3 regions of the Bradyrhizobium sp. MI1.11 genome follow, and region 2 is predicted to be linked to each of the others. Evidence: predicted binding sites of a transcription regulator. Region 2 holds the regulator's gene; each other region holds the start of a gene.
The links. The regulator LexA, encoded in region 2, represses DNA repair genes until DNA is damaged. The targets are predictions, from matches to a motif close to TGTTCNNNNTGTGTTCNG.
Positions count from the first base shown of each region.

Region 1: the regulator LexA is predicted to act here: its motif matches at 1,518-1,535, upstream of AC0L30_RS15355 (ribonuclease T2 family protein).
Region 3: the regulator LexA is predicted to act here: its motif matches at 1,515-1,532, upstream of AC0L30_RS24120 (ATP-dependent helicase).

Region 1 covers NZ_JBVVPM010000013.1:117-3,390, reverse strand. Annotated here, with positions in the region: gene AC0L30_RS15360 (23S rRNA (adenine(2030)-N(6))-methyltransferase RlmJ) at 1-726, opposite strand, end outside; gene AC0L30_RS15355 (ribonuclease T2 family protein) at 779-1,471, opposite strand; gene AC0L30_RS15350 (hypothetical protein) at 1,592-2,056, opposite strand; gene AC0L30_RS15345 (hypothetical protein) at 2,239-2,532, shown strand; gene AC0L30_RS15340 (DUF3617 domain-containing protein) at 2,577-3,107, shown strand.
Region 2 covers NZ_JBVVPM010000002.1:296,532-299,805, forward strand. Annotated here, with positions in the region: gene AC0L30_RS03305 (hypothetical protein) at 106-540, opposite strand; gene lexA (transcriptional repressor LexA) at 993-1,694, opposite strand; gene AC0L30_RS03315 (molybdopterin molybdotransferase MoeA) at 1,870-3,081, opposite strand.
Region 3 covers NZ_JBVVPM010000026.1:954-4,227, forward strand. Annotated here, with positions in the region: gene AC0L30_RS24105 (FAD-binding oxidoreductase) at 1-682, opposite strand, end outside; gene AC0L30_RS24110 (thioesterase family protein) at 770-1,276, shown strand; gene AC0L30_RS24115 (DUF1328 domain-containing protein) at 1,282-1,455, opposite strand; gene AC0L30_RS24120 (ATP-dependent helicase) at 1,697-3,274, shown strand, end outside.

The DNA of each region.
Region 1 (3,274 bases), on a different contig from region 2:
GAGAGTTGCACCGTCGGCCTGCGGCGCCACGCTGAATTCGAGGCGCAGGCATTTTCCCGGCGGTTTTGCTGCGGCTGCGAGCCGCGCCACTGATTGCACCAGCGCGTCGGTGGCGCGCCGGCTCTTGGCGGGATACCAGATTACATAGATACCGGTCGGCCATTTCGCGAAAGCCGTCGAGAAGGCCTCGCCGAGCTTTTCGAACTCGTCCTTTGCCTCGAACGGCGGGTCGATCAGGACGATCCCGCGCCGTTCCTTTGGCGGCACGAAAGCCGGCAACGCCATCCAGCCGTCGAGGTCGACCACGCGGGCCTGCTCGTCATGGCGCAGCACGCCGATCAGCGCTTTCCGCGCCTTCGGCTCGAGTTCGCAGGCGACGAGGCGATCCTGCGGCCGCATCAGGGCGCGCGCGATCAGCGGCGAGCCCGGATAGGCCTTGAGCTCGCCTTTCGGATTGAAGGCGCGGACGATGTCGAGATAGGGCTTGGTCAGTGCCATGGCGTCGTTCGACAGCCGCGCCTGCATCAGCCGCGCAATGCCCGTCAGCCACTCGCCGCCGCGGCGCGCCTCGTCGCTTTCGAGATCGTAGAGGCCGGCGCCGGCATGGGTGTCGATGACGCGGAACGCGCCCGGCTTGTCCTGGAGATAGGTGATGATGCGCGCCAGCACGATGTGCTTGATGACATCGGCGAAGTTGCCGGCATGGAAGGCGTGGCGGTAATTCATGCAAGAGCACTACGCCACGTGGCGGCTTGAGCAAAGAGGCACGATGCCTGGGCTACCCACCCCGGATCGGCGGCATCGCCACCTGGTCGCGGCGGCAGGCGCGGCGGTCGATCTCCTCGCAGGCGCGGAATTGCAGGTCCTTGCTGAGGCAGATGCGGACTTCCGATAGCCGCGTCCGGTTGCAGGTGATCGAGACGGCGGCATTGCTGAGGCCCGGATTGGCCTTGATGAAGGCCTCTTCCACCTCCGCCGGCGCCACGGTCTTGGCCTGCGACAGATCGAGATATTCAGCCGGAATCTTGATCGCGGCGCGCGCCTTCCGGATCGTTTCGAAATAGCTGCGGTCGGCGAGCCCCGAGCAGGTGCCGTGCTTGTCCCATTCGTTGAAGATCAGACCCGGCGCCGGCATCAGATCGAGCATGGAGGAGACGATGCTGCGGTTCAGCCGCGGCGACGGCCGCTGGCAATATTCCGGAAAACCGTTCTCATATTGCGGCCACAGACCATGCACCACGAAAGCGTAGGGCCGTCCGCTGCACTGGGTCTGCGAGCGGCCGCCGCGCTCCGCCGCCTCCTCGCAGAAGGAGGGCGACCACGACAGCGACAGCACATAAAAATCGAATTCGCCGGGCGTGTTCTGCCGCTTGTCCTGGGCCTTGGCACCGCCGGCCAGCGCAGCCAGCCCGGCTGCAAGCGTCAGCGAGATCATAAGGCGGGAGAAAAAATGCAATCTGGAATGAAACATGGCGACGCCCCTCAACTAGACTGTGCAGAAGAGCCTAGCAGGCGGTAAGAACATTTCAAGAACAAAATTCGGACGACCGTCGTTCGGCCGCCTGATCGCTCCGGATCAGAACTTTTGCAATTATTGTTTGGCGGCGCGGCAGGCCGGGTTGTAGGCCCAGTTGCGGTCGAGCCCGACCACACACCATTCGACGCCCTGGCCGTAGCCGGCGAAGCCGCCATCCTCGACAATCGAGAAATGCACCTTGCGCAGCTTGCCATCCGTGAGCATAGCCTCGCCGGTGCAATAGCGGCGCGGGATGTTGTCGGACGCCCAGGGCCGGAACGCGGTCTCGTGAACGGCGGAGAAGCCGGTGATCTTCAACGAGGAATTCCAGAACGAGCTTTCTTTCTCCCAGAACTGGCTGGCGATCGTCGGCAGCGCCCTGTCGCATTCGGAGACGTTGCCGTCATAGCGCGGCCCGCTCAGCCAGAAATTCAGCTCCAGCGGATTGGCGGCCCTGGCCTCACCGAGCGACAGCGCCCCGAACAGGAGGCCGAGCACGGCGGCAAAGCGGAGCGATTTCAGGAAGGTCGAGGCGCGCATGGGCAATCCAGACAGCATGATCTGCGAGGGTCGGACGGTGCCGCGAAGGCCGGGGGAGGTCAAGTGCAGCGCGGCAACACTTGCCGACGAGTTGACCGCAATGCTGCACCAGAGGGGTCTTCGGTTCTTTCCACCGCCGCGCCGGCACCGTAAACTGCCACCAACCAATCGGAGTGACGGGAATGCGAATCATTGCGGCCGCGGGCCTACTTGCCTTGGGTATGATGGCGAGCCAGTCGGCGCGCGCCGATCTCCTTCCGGTGCCTCCGTTCAAGGGCAACGACACCGGCGGTATCATCGCCTATTCGATGGCAACCCAGGTCGATGCGCGGCAGGTCGCGGTCGATCACTGCGCGCGCTACGGCAAGGTCGCCAAATTCCTGGCGATGCAGGCCTATGAGGGCGGCTACATCTCGTTCTCCTGCCGCTGGGTGCCTTATGGCGCGGCCGACCAGCCGATCCGCACGCTCTACTGAGGCGCTTTCGCAGCGCCGCTACCTCTCAGCCGGGAGCTTCCCACATGACGCGCAAACTCGCTTTGCTCGGCTCCGCCCTTTGCCTCGTCGTGTCGGCAGGCAGCGCCCGCGCTGACGACCTGCCGGTGCGCAAGGCGGGCCTGTGGGAATTGAAGATGGTCAGGACCGGCACGCCGGTGCCCGAGATGACCATGCAGCACTGCACCGACGAGACCGTCGACAAGGAGATGAACAACAACGTCTCCCCGATGGCCAAGCAGATTTGCGCCAAGCAGGACATCAAGAAGACCGCGACCGGCTATGTCAGCGATTCCGAATGCAATGTCGCCGGCATCAGCACGACCTCGCATGCCGAGATCACCGGCGATTTCAATTCGGCCTATACAGTGAAGACGTCGTCGCACGCGCAAGGCGGCGCCGCCGGCGCAGCAGGCCGCGACACGACCCTGCAGCTCGAAGCGAAATGGCTGGGGGCCTGCAAGCCGGACCAGAAGCCCGGCGACATCGTGATGCCCGGCGGCTTCAAGATGAATGTGCGCGATATGGACAAGCTGAAAGCGCTATTGCCGAAGTAAGGCTCTTCCCCTCTTTCCCTTGCGGGAGAGGGTGTCTCGCCGCCTAGCGGCGAGACGGGTGAGGGGTCTGTCTCCGCGTGTGACTCTTTTCGCTTTTGAATTCGCGGAGAGAGACCCCTCATCCGGCGCTTCGCGCCACCTTCTCCCACAGGGGGCTTGTTGCGTAA
Region 2 (3,274 bases):
GCGTCCGCTCGGATTCGCTGGCGCAAACCACACCATCTCGCCGGCCACGGCCGGCGATGGCAATTCAATCCTGACCTCCGACCTCGTAGCCGGAGGGCGGCTGTTTCAGCCGATCGGCAGGTGCGTGACGGTCGGCTGCCTGTCGGCGATGATCTGCGCCTTGTGCTCGCGCTCGATGACCGACTGGGTCACAGGCAGTTGCAGCACGGTCGCGCGCTGGCCTTCGACGAGCTGCGTCACCAGCACAAATTTGCCGTCGGGGAATTCGATCGCGTCATGATGGCGGTCGGGAACGTGCGGATCGATCTTGCCGAACTTGCCCACGCGGGAATTGATGGTCCGCGTCCAGATCCAGCGATTGTCGTAGCGGACGTCGTCTGCGAAGGCGAGCTCCGTTCCCGGCAGCAGGCAGACGGCAACAGACGGATCGGCTGCGGAGGCGAAGCCGCGCGTCGAGGTGCCGCGGAAATTTGTCGTGACGATCGTCTCGCCGACTTCGGCGGGGCGCGACGCGACGGCATGCAGGCTGTAGTCACACATCGGGTGCTCCTCATGCTGGGATAGCAACCCACGTCTCTTATCGAGGCGCAGGCCTCTATCAGAGTTGAAGCACGAAAGCTCTGCTCGGTTGTGGGCAAATCTGCGGCTGGTTTCCGCAAGCCGCGATCACATTATCTTTCCCGAATTCAATAGGAACAAAGAGAGTTGCGATGCATTCGGGAGGCGCATGCGCGAATATTGCCGGCTGGTGCAACGACCTCGATCGCTGCTCGCTGTTTCCTCGCACACTCGAGCCGCGAAGCGGTGCTGTTTCGGTGCTGCTTCTTGGGCGTCGCGAGTAGCCAGCGCCGGAGGAGGGGCCGGATAGTCTGTGCAGAACCAGAAAGACTATCCAGCCGGAGCGGACGATGATCCGCTCCAATCTCTGACCGGCGATGCCGATCGGAAGCGCGCGAGGCGCCAACTTCTCCAGGTATCAAGTACGTCCGGTATCAGTACTTCCGGTAAAGCCCGATCAGCTTGCCCTGAATCTTCACCCGATTGGGCGGCAGGATGCGGACCTCATAGGCAGCGTTGGCGGGCTCGAGCGCGATCGAGGCGCCGCGACGGCGGAAGCGCTTCAGCGTCGCTTCCTCGTCGTCGATCAGCGCCACCACGATGTCGCCGGTATCGGCGCTCTCGTTGCGCTGAATCAGCGCCATGTCGCCGTCAAGGATGCCGGCATCAACCATGGAATCACCGCGCACTTCCAGCGCGTAATGTTCGCCCGAGCCGAGCATGTCGGGCGGTACGCTGATGGTGTGGCTGCGTGTCTGCAACGCCTCGATCGGCGTGCCGGCCGCGATGCGGCCCATCACCGGTACCGCCACGGGGCGTTCGCCCTCGTCCGCGGGCAGGCTGGAGCCCGCACGCACCTTGCCGAGATTGCCCTCGATGACGCTGGGGGTGAAGCCGCGGCGGCTGCCGGCGGCTGCCTGGAGCTCCGGCAGCTTGATGACTTCAATCGCACGGGCGCGGTTGGGCAGGCGTCGGATGAAGCCACGCTCCTCGAGCGCCGTGATCAGGCGATGGATGCCCGACTTCGAGCGCAGATCGAGCGCATCCTTCATCTCGTCGAAGGAGGGCGGCACGCCGCTTTCCTTCAGACGTTCACTGATGAACCGCAGAAGCTCGTATTGTTTGCGCGTTAACATCTCGACCAAAGTCCCCCGGTTGATGTCGTCCGATTCCGAGACGCAGAATTCGGCAATAAGCCGCTACATGCTCGAAACAAATCATGAACGGACACTATATGTTCGATACATGTTCCGCAACTGCTTAATTTACCGTGAACAGAGCAAACTTCGCGGAACGCGCGTTGCGGGGTGCTCAGACGGGGAGCCGCAACACTTCGCAAGCCGTGCCGGCTTCGGCCTTCGGCGCGAATGGTGCGCGCACGAGAAGTACCTGTGCTGCAGCGAGATTCGCAAGCAGCGAAGAGTCCTGATGATTGACGGGAAGAACGACGCGTGTGCCGTCGTCACGCTCCTCCAGATGCGCGCGCAGATAGTCCTCGCGCTGGTCGTTGGCGCCGACGCCGCGGCCGAGCACGGCGCGTTCGCGGCGATGGTGAATCACTGAACGGCCCGACAGGGCGCGAATCAGCGGCACCATGAACAGGAAAGCGCACACGTAGGACGACACGGGATTGCCCGGCAGGCCGATCACACCCATTGCGCCGAGTCGCCCGTGCATCATCGGCTTGCCTGGCCGCATCGCGATCTTCCAGAACGCCATCGCGATGCCTTCGTCCCGCAGTGCCTGCTGGACCAGATCGTGGTCGCCGACCGATGCGCCGCCGGTCGTGATCAGGATGTCGGCGCCGCTCTCGCGGGCGCGGCGGATGCCGGCGGTGGTCGCCTCCAGCGTGTCGGCGGCAATACCGAGGTCGATCGTCTCGGCGCCTTCGCTGCGGGCGAGCGCGTGCAGGGCGTAGCCGTTGGAATAGACGATCTGGCCGTGGCCTGGCGTGGTGCCTGGCATCACCAGCTCGTCGCCGGTGGCGAGAATCGCGACCTTTGGACGCCTGAAAACGACAAGGTGCGGATGATTCATCCCGGCAGCGAGCGCGAGGTCGCGCTCGGTGACACGGCTTCCCTTGCGCAGGAGCACGTCACCCTCGCGGAAATCGACGCCGGCGGGGCGGATGTGCCGACCGGCGATCGCGGCTTCCTTGATCATGATCCGCTTGCCGGCGGCGACCGTGTCCTCCTGGATCACGACGGCGTCCGCGCCACCGGGAACGACGCCGCCGGTGAAGATCCGTACGGCCTCGCCGGCGCCGATCGTCCCGGCGAACGGTCGGCCCGCCGCGACTTCGCCGACCACGGTGAGCTCCGAATCGATCGTCGCGGCATCGGCCGCGCGCACCGCGTAGCCGTCCATCGCCGACATCGCCTGCGGCGGCTGCGTGCGCCGCGCCGCGAGGTCACGCGCGAGCACGCGATGATGGGCCTCGTCGAGGGAAATCATTTCTTCCGGCAGCGGCTCTGCACCCGCCAGCACCGCGGCAAGCGCGTCGGAAACCGGCATCAAGGCCACGGCGAAAACTCCTGCTCGGCACGTTCGGGCGAATGTTCCGCACGTCTTCTAGCCGAGCGCGGGCGCAGAGGCAAAAACCGCTGAGCGGGCACAGTCATCCCGCCGCTTCACATTGTTCCGGAAGGCAGGATCAAGCGCGTCGCGGCATGATGCGAAGAACCTGACAAATCGGCAGGAGAGCGGCCATGGAAGC
Region 3 (3,274 bases), on a different contig from region 2:
GGATGCCGCGCAGGCGGATGGTCAGTTCGGAGATGATGCCGAGCGTGCCCTCGGCGCCGACGAACAGATGCGTCAGGTCGTAGCCGGCGGATGATTTCTTCGCGCGCGTGCCGGTCGTGATGATCTCGCCGTCGCCGCGGACCACCTTCAGCGCCAGCACACTGTCGCGCATTGTGCCGTAGCGCACCGCGTTGGTGCCGGAGGCCCGCGTCGAGGCCATGCCGCCGAGGGAAGCGTCCGCGCCGGGGTCGATCGGGAAGAACAGGCCCTGGTCGCGCAGATGCTCGTTGAGCGCCTTGCGGGTGACGCCGGGCTGGATCACGCAGTCGAGGTCCTCGGCATGCACCGCGAGCACCTTGTTCATGTCGCGCAGGTCGATGCAGATTCCGCCGGCGGGTGCGTTGACCTGGCCCTCGAGCGAGGTGCCGGTGCCGAAGGCGATGACGGGCACGCCGTTTGTCGCGCAGATCCGCACCACGTCCTGGATGTCGGCGGTCTCCTGCGCCATCACCACGCCGTCCGGCGGCTGGTTCACGAGCCAGGTGGTGGTGTGGCCGTGCTGCTCGCGGACGGCCTGCGAGGTGATGAGGCGGTTGCCGAACCGTCCGGCAAGCTGCTCCAGCGCGCTCGCGAGGGCTTTCGGCGCCGGCCGCGGCGGATTATTGGTGATGGTCGTACCCACGGACGTTCCTCCCGACGAGACGAACCGTGGCAAAGGACATCTCACCGGTCAAGTCAAGCGACCGGACGCATAGCTGGGGAAGGACACATGCCGGAGACTGCTGCCACAACGATCGAGGGCGCGCCGTTCCGCGCCTCGATCATGCAGATCGAGCCGCAATGGATCGACTACAACGGCCACCTCAACATGGCCTATTACAACGTGATGTTCGACCGCGCGATCGACCAGATGTGGCTGACGCTTGGGATCGGGCCGGGCTATATGAAGGAGCGAGGCGGCTCGACCTTCACTGCCGAGTGCCACGTGCGGTATTTGCGCGAAATCCACTTGGGCGATCCCGTGCAGGTCTCGGTCTGGCTGCTGGAGGCCGACGACAAGCGGCTGCACACATTCCAGGAGCTGCGGCACGCCACCGAGGGCTGGTTGTCGGCGACCTCCGAAAACATGTCGCTTCACATCGACATGGGCTCACGAAAGGTGGCGGCGTTTCCGCCAGACATCCGCGAGCGCATCGCAGCGGTGGTCAAGGCCCACAGTGCCGTACCGCGGCCCGAGGGCATCGGCCGGAACGTGGCGATGCCCTCGAAGCGGTAAGCGCGCTAGACCCTGTTACGGCCGCGGGCCAGACCGACAACGGCCGAGACCAGGAACAGCACGACCGCGATGAAGAAGATGATCTTGGCGATTTCGATCGACGCGCCGGCGAGGCCGCCAAAGCCCAGGATACCGGCGATCAAGGCGATAACCAGAAACGTCACAACCCAGCTAAGCATGGTCCGAACCTCTGTTTCGATGTCTGTCTGCGATCGGCGCGGCTGACGCGCCTCACTTGCAGAACCAATCGCCAACTCGGAACAATGGTTCCGGGCCGCTGGCGCCGGAAATTCGCCTGACCCGCAGGAACAAATTGGCTTTCCGCGCACGTGGAAAACCCCCGTCCGCGGCCCCATATAGGGACCAATCCCTGTTAAGAAGGCTCCCCTTTCACCACCCCGCGGTGCCAACGTGGGGCAAATGATTCGCATGACCGAGCCGAGCAAGATCACGTCCCAGAGCGTCCCCGACCACCAGCCCGCAGCCGGCGGCATCGCCGCGCGTGCGCGGGCCTCGGTGGGCCCGCAATACCTGTCCGGGCTCAATCCGGAGCAGCGCGAGGCTGTGGAGACGCTGGACGGTCCGGTTCTGGTGCTGGCCGGCGCCGGCACCGGCAAGACCCGCGTGCTGACCACGCGCATCGCCCATATCCTGAGCCAGGGCCGCGCCCGCCCCTCCGAGATCCTGTCGGTGACCTTCACCAACAAGGCCGCGCGCGAGATGAAGCATCGGCTCGGCCAGATGCTCGGCCATGCGGTGGAAGGGATGCCGTGGCTCGGCACCTTCCACTCCATCGGCGGACGCATCCTGCGCACCCACGCCGAACTGGCGCAGCTCAAGTCGAACTTCACCGTGCTCGACGTCGACGATCAGGTGCGGCTCTTGAAACAGCTCCTGCAAGCCGACAACATCGACGACAAGCGCTGGCCCGCGCGCATGCTGGCCGGCCTGATCGACGGCTGGAAGAACCGCGGCCTGACGCCGTCGCAGGTGCCGTCGGGCGAAGCCGCCGTCTTCGCCAACGGCAAGGGCGGCAAGCTCTATGCGAGCTACCAGGAGCGGTTGAAGATTTTGAACGCCGCCGATTTCGGCGATCTGCTGCTCGAGGACATCCGCATCTTCCGCGAGCACCCGGATATCCTGCGGCAGTACCAGCAGCGCTTCAAATTCATCCTGGTCGATGAGTATCAAGACACCAACGTCGCGCAGTATTTGTGGCTGCGGTTGTTGTCGCAAGCGCCGACGAAGCCAACCTCGCCCACTGTCATTCCGGGGCGGCTCGAAGAGCCGAACCCGGAATCCGGAGATGAGTCCTCAGCTCGAGATTCCGGGTCTGCGCCTTCGGCGCATCCCGGAATGACGGCTGTCCCTGTAGGCCCCACCAAAAACATCTGCTGCGTCGGCGATGACGACCAGTCGATCTATGGCTGGCGCGGCGCGGAGGTCGACAACATCCTGCGCTTCGACCATGATTTCCCCGGCGCCAAGGTTATCCGCCTCGAGCGCAACTACCGCTCGACCGGCCACATCCTCGCCGCTGCCTCGCACCTGATCGCCCACAACGAGGGGCGGCTCGGCAAGACGCTGCGCACCGAGGACCATGACGGCGAGAAGGTCACGGTGACAGGCTCGTGGGATTCGGAAGAGGAAGCCCGCGGCATCGGCGAGGAGATCGAGCAGATCCAGCGCCAGGGCGACAAGCTCAACGAGATCGCGATCCTGGTGCGGGCGTCCTACCAGATGCGCGAGTTCGAGGATCGCTTCGTCACGCTCGGCCTGCCCTATCGCGTCATCGGCGGCCCGCGCTTCTACGAGCGCGCTGAAGTCCGCGATGCGCTGGCCTATCTGCGCGTCATCAATTCGCCGGCCGACGATCTCGCCTTCGAGCGCATCGTCAACACGCCCAAGCGCGGCCTTGGCGATGCCACCGTGCAGATGCTGCACGATCACGCCCGCAAGCGCCGCATTCCGCTGTTCGAAGCGGCGCGCGCGGTGGTC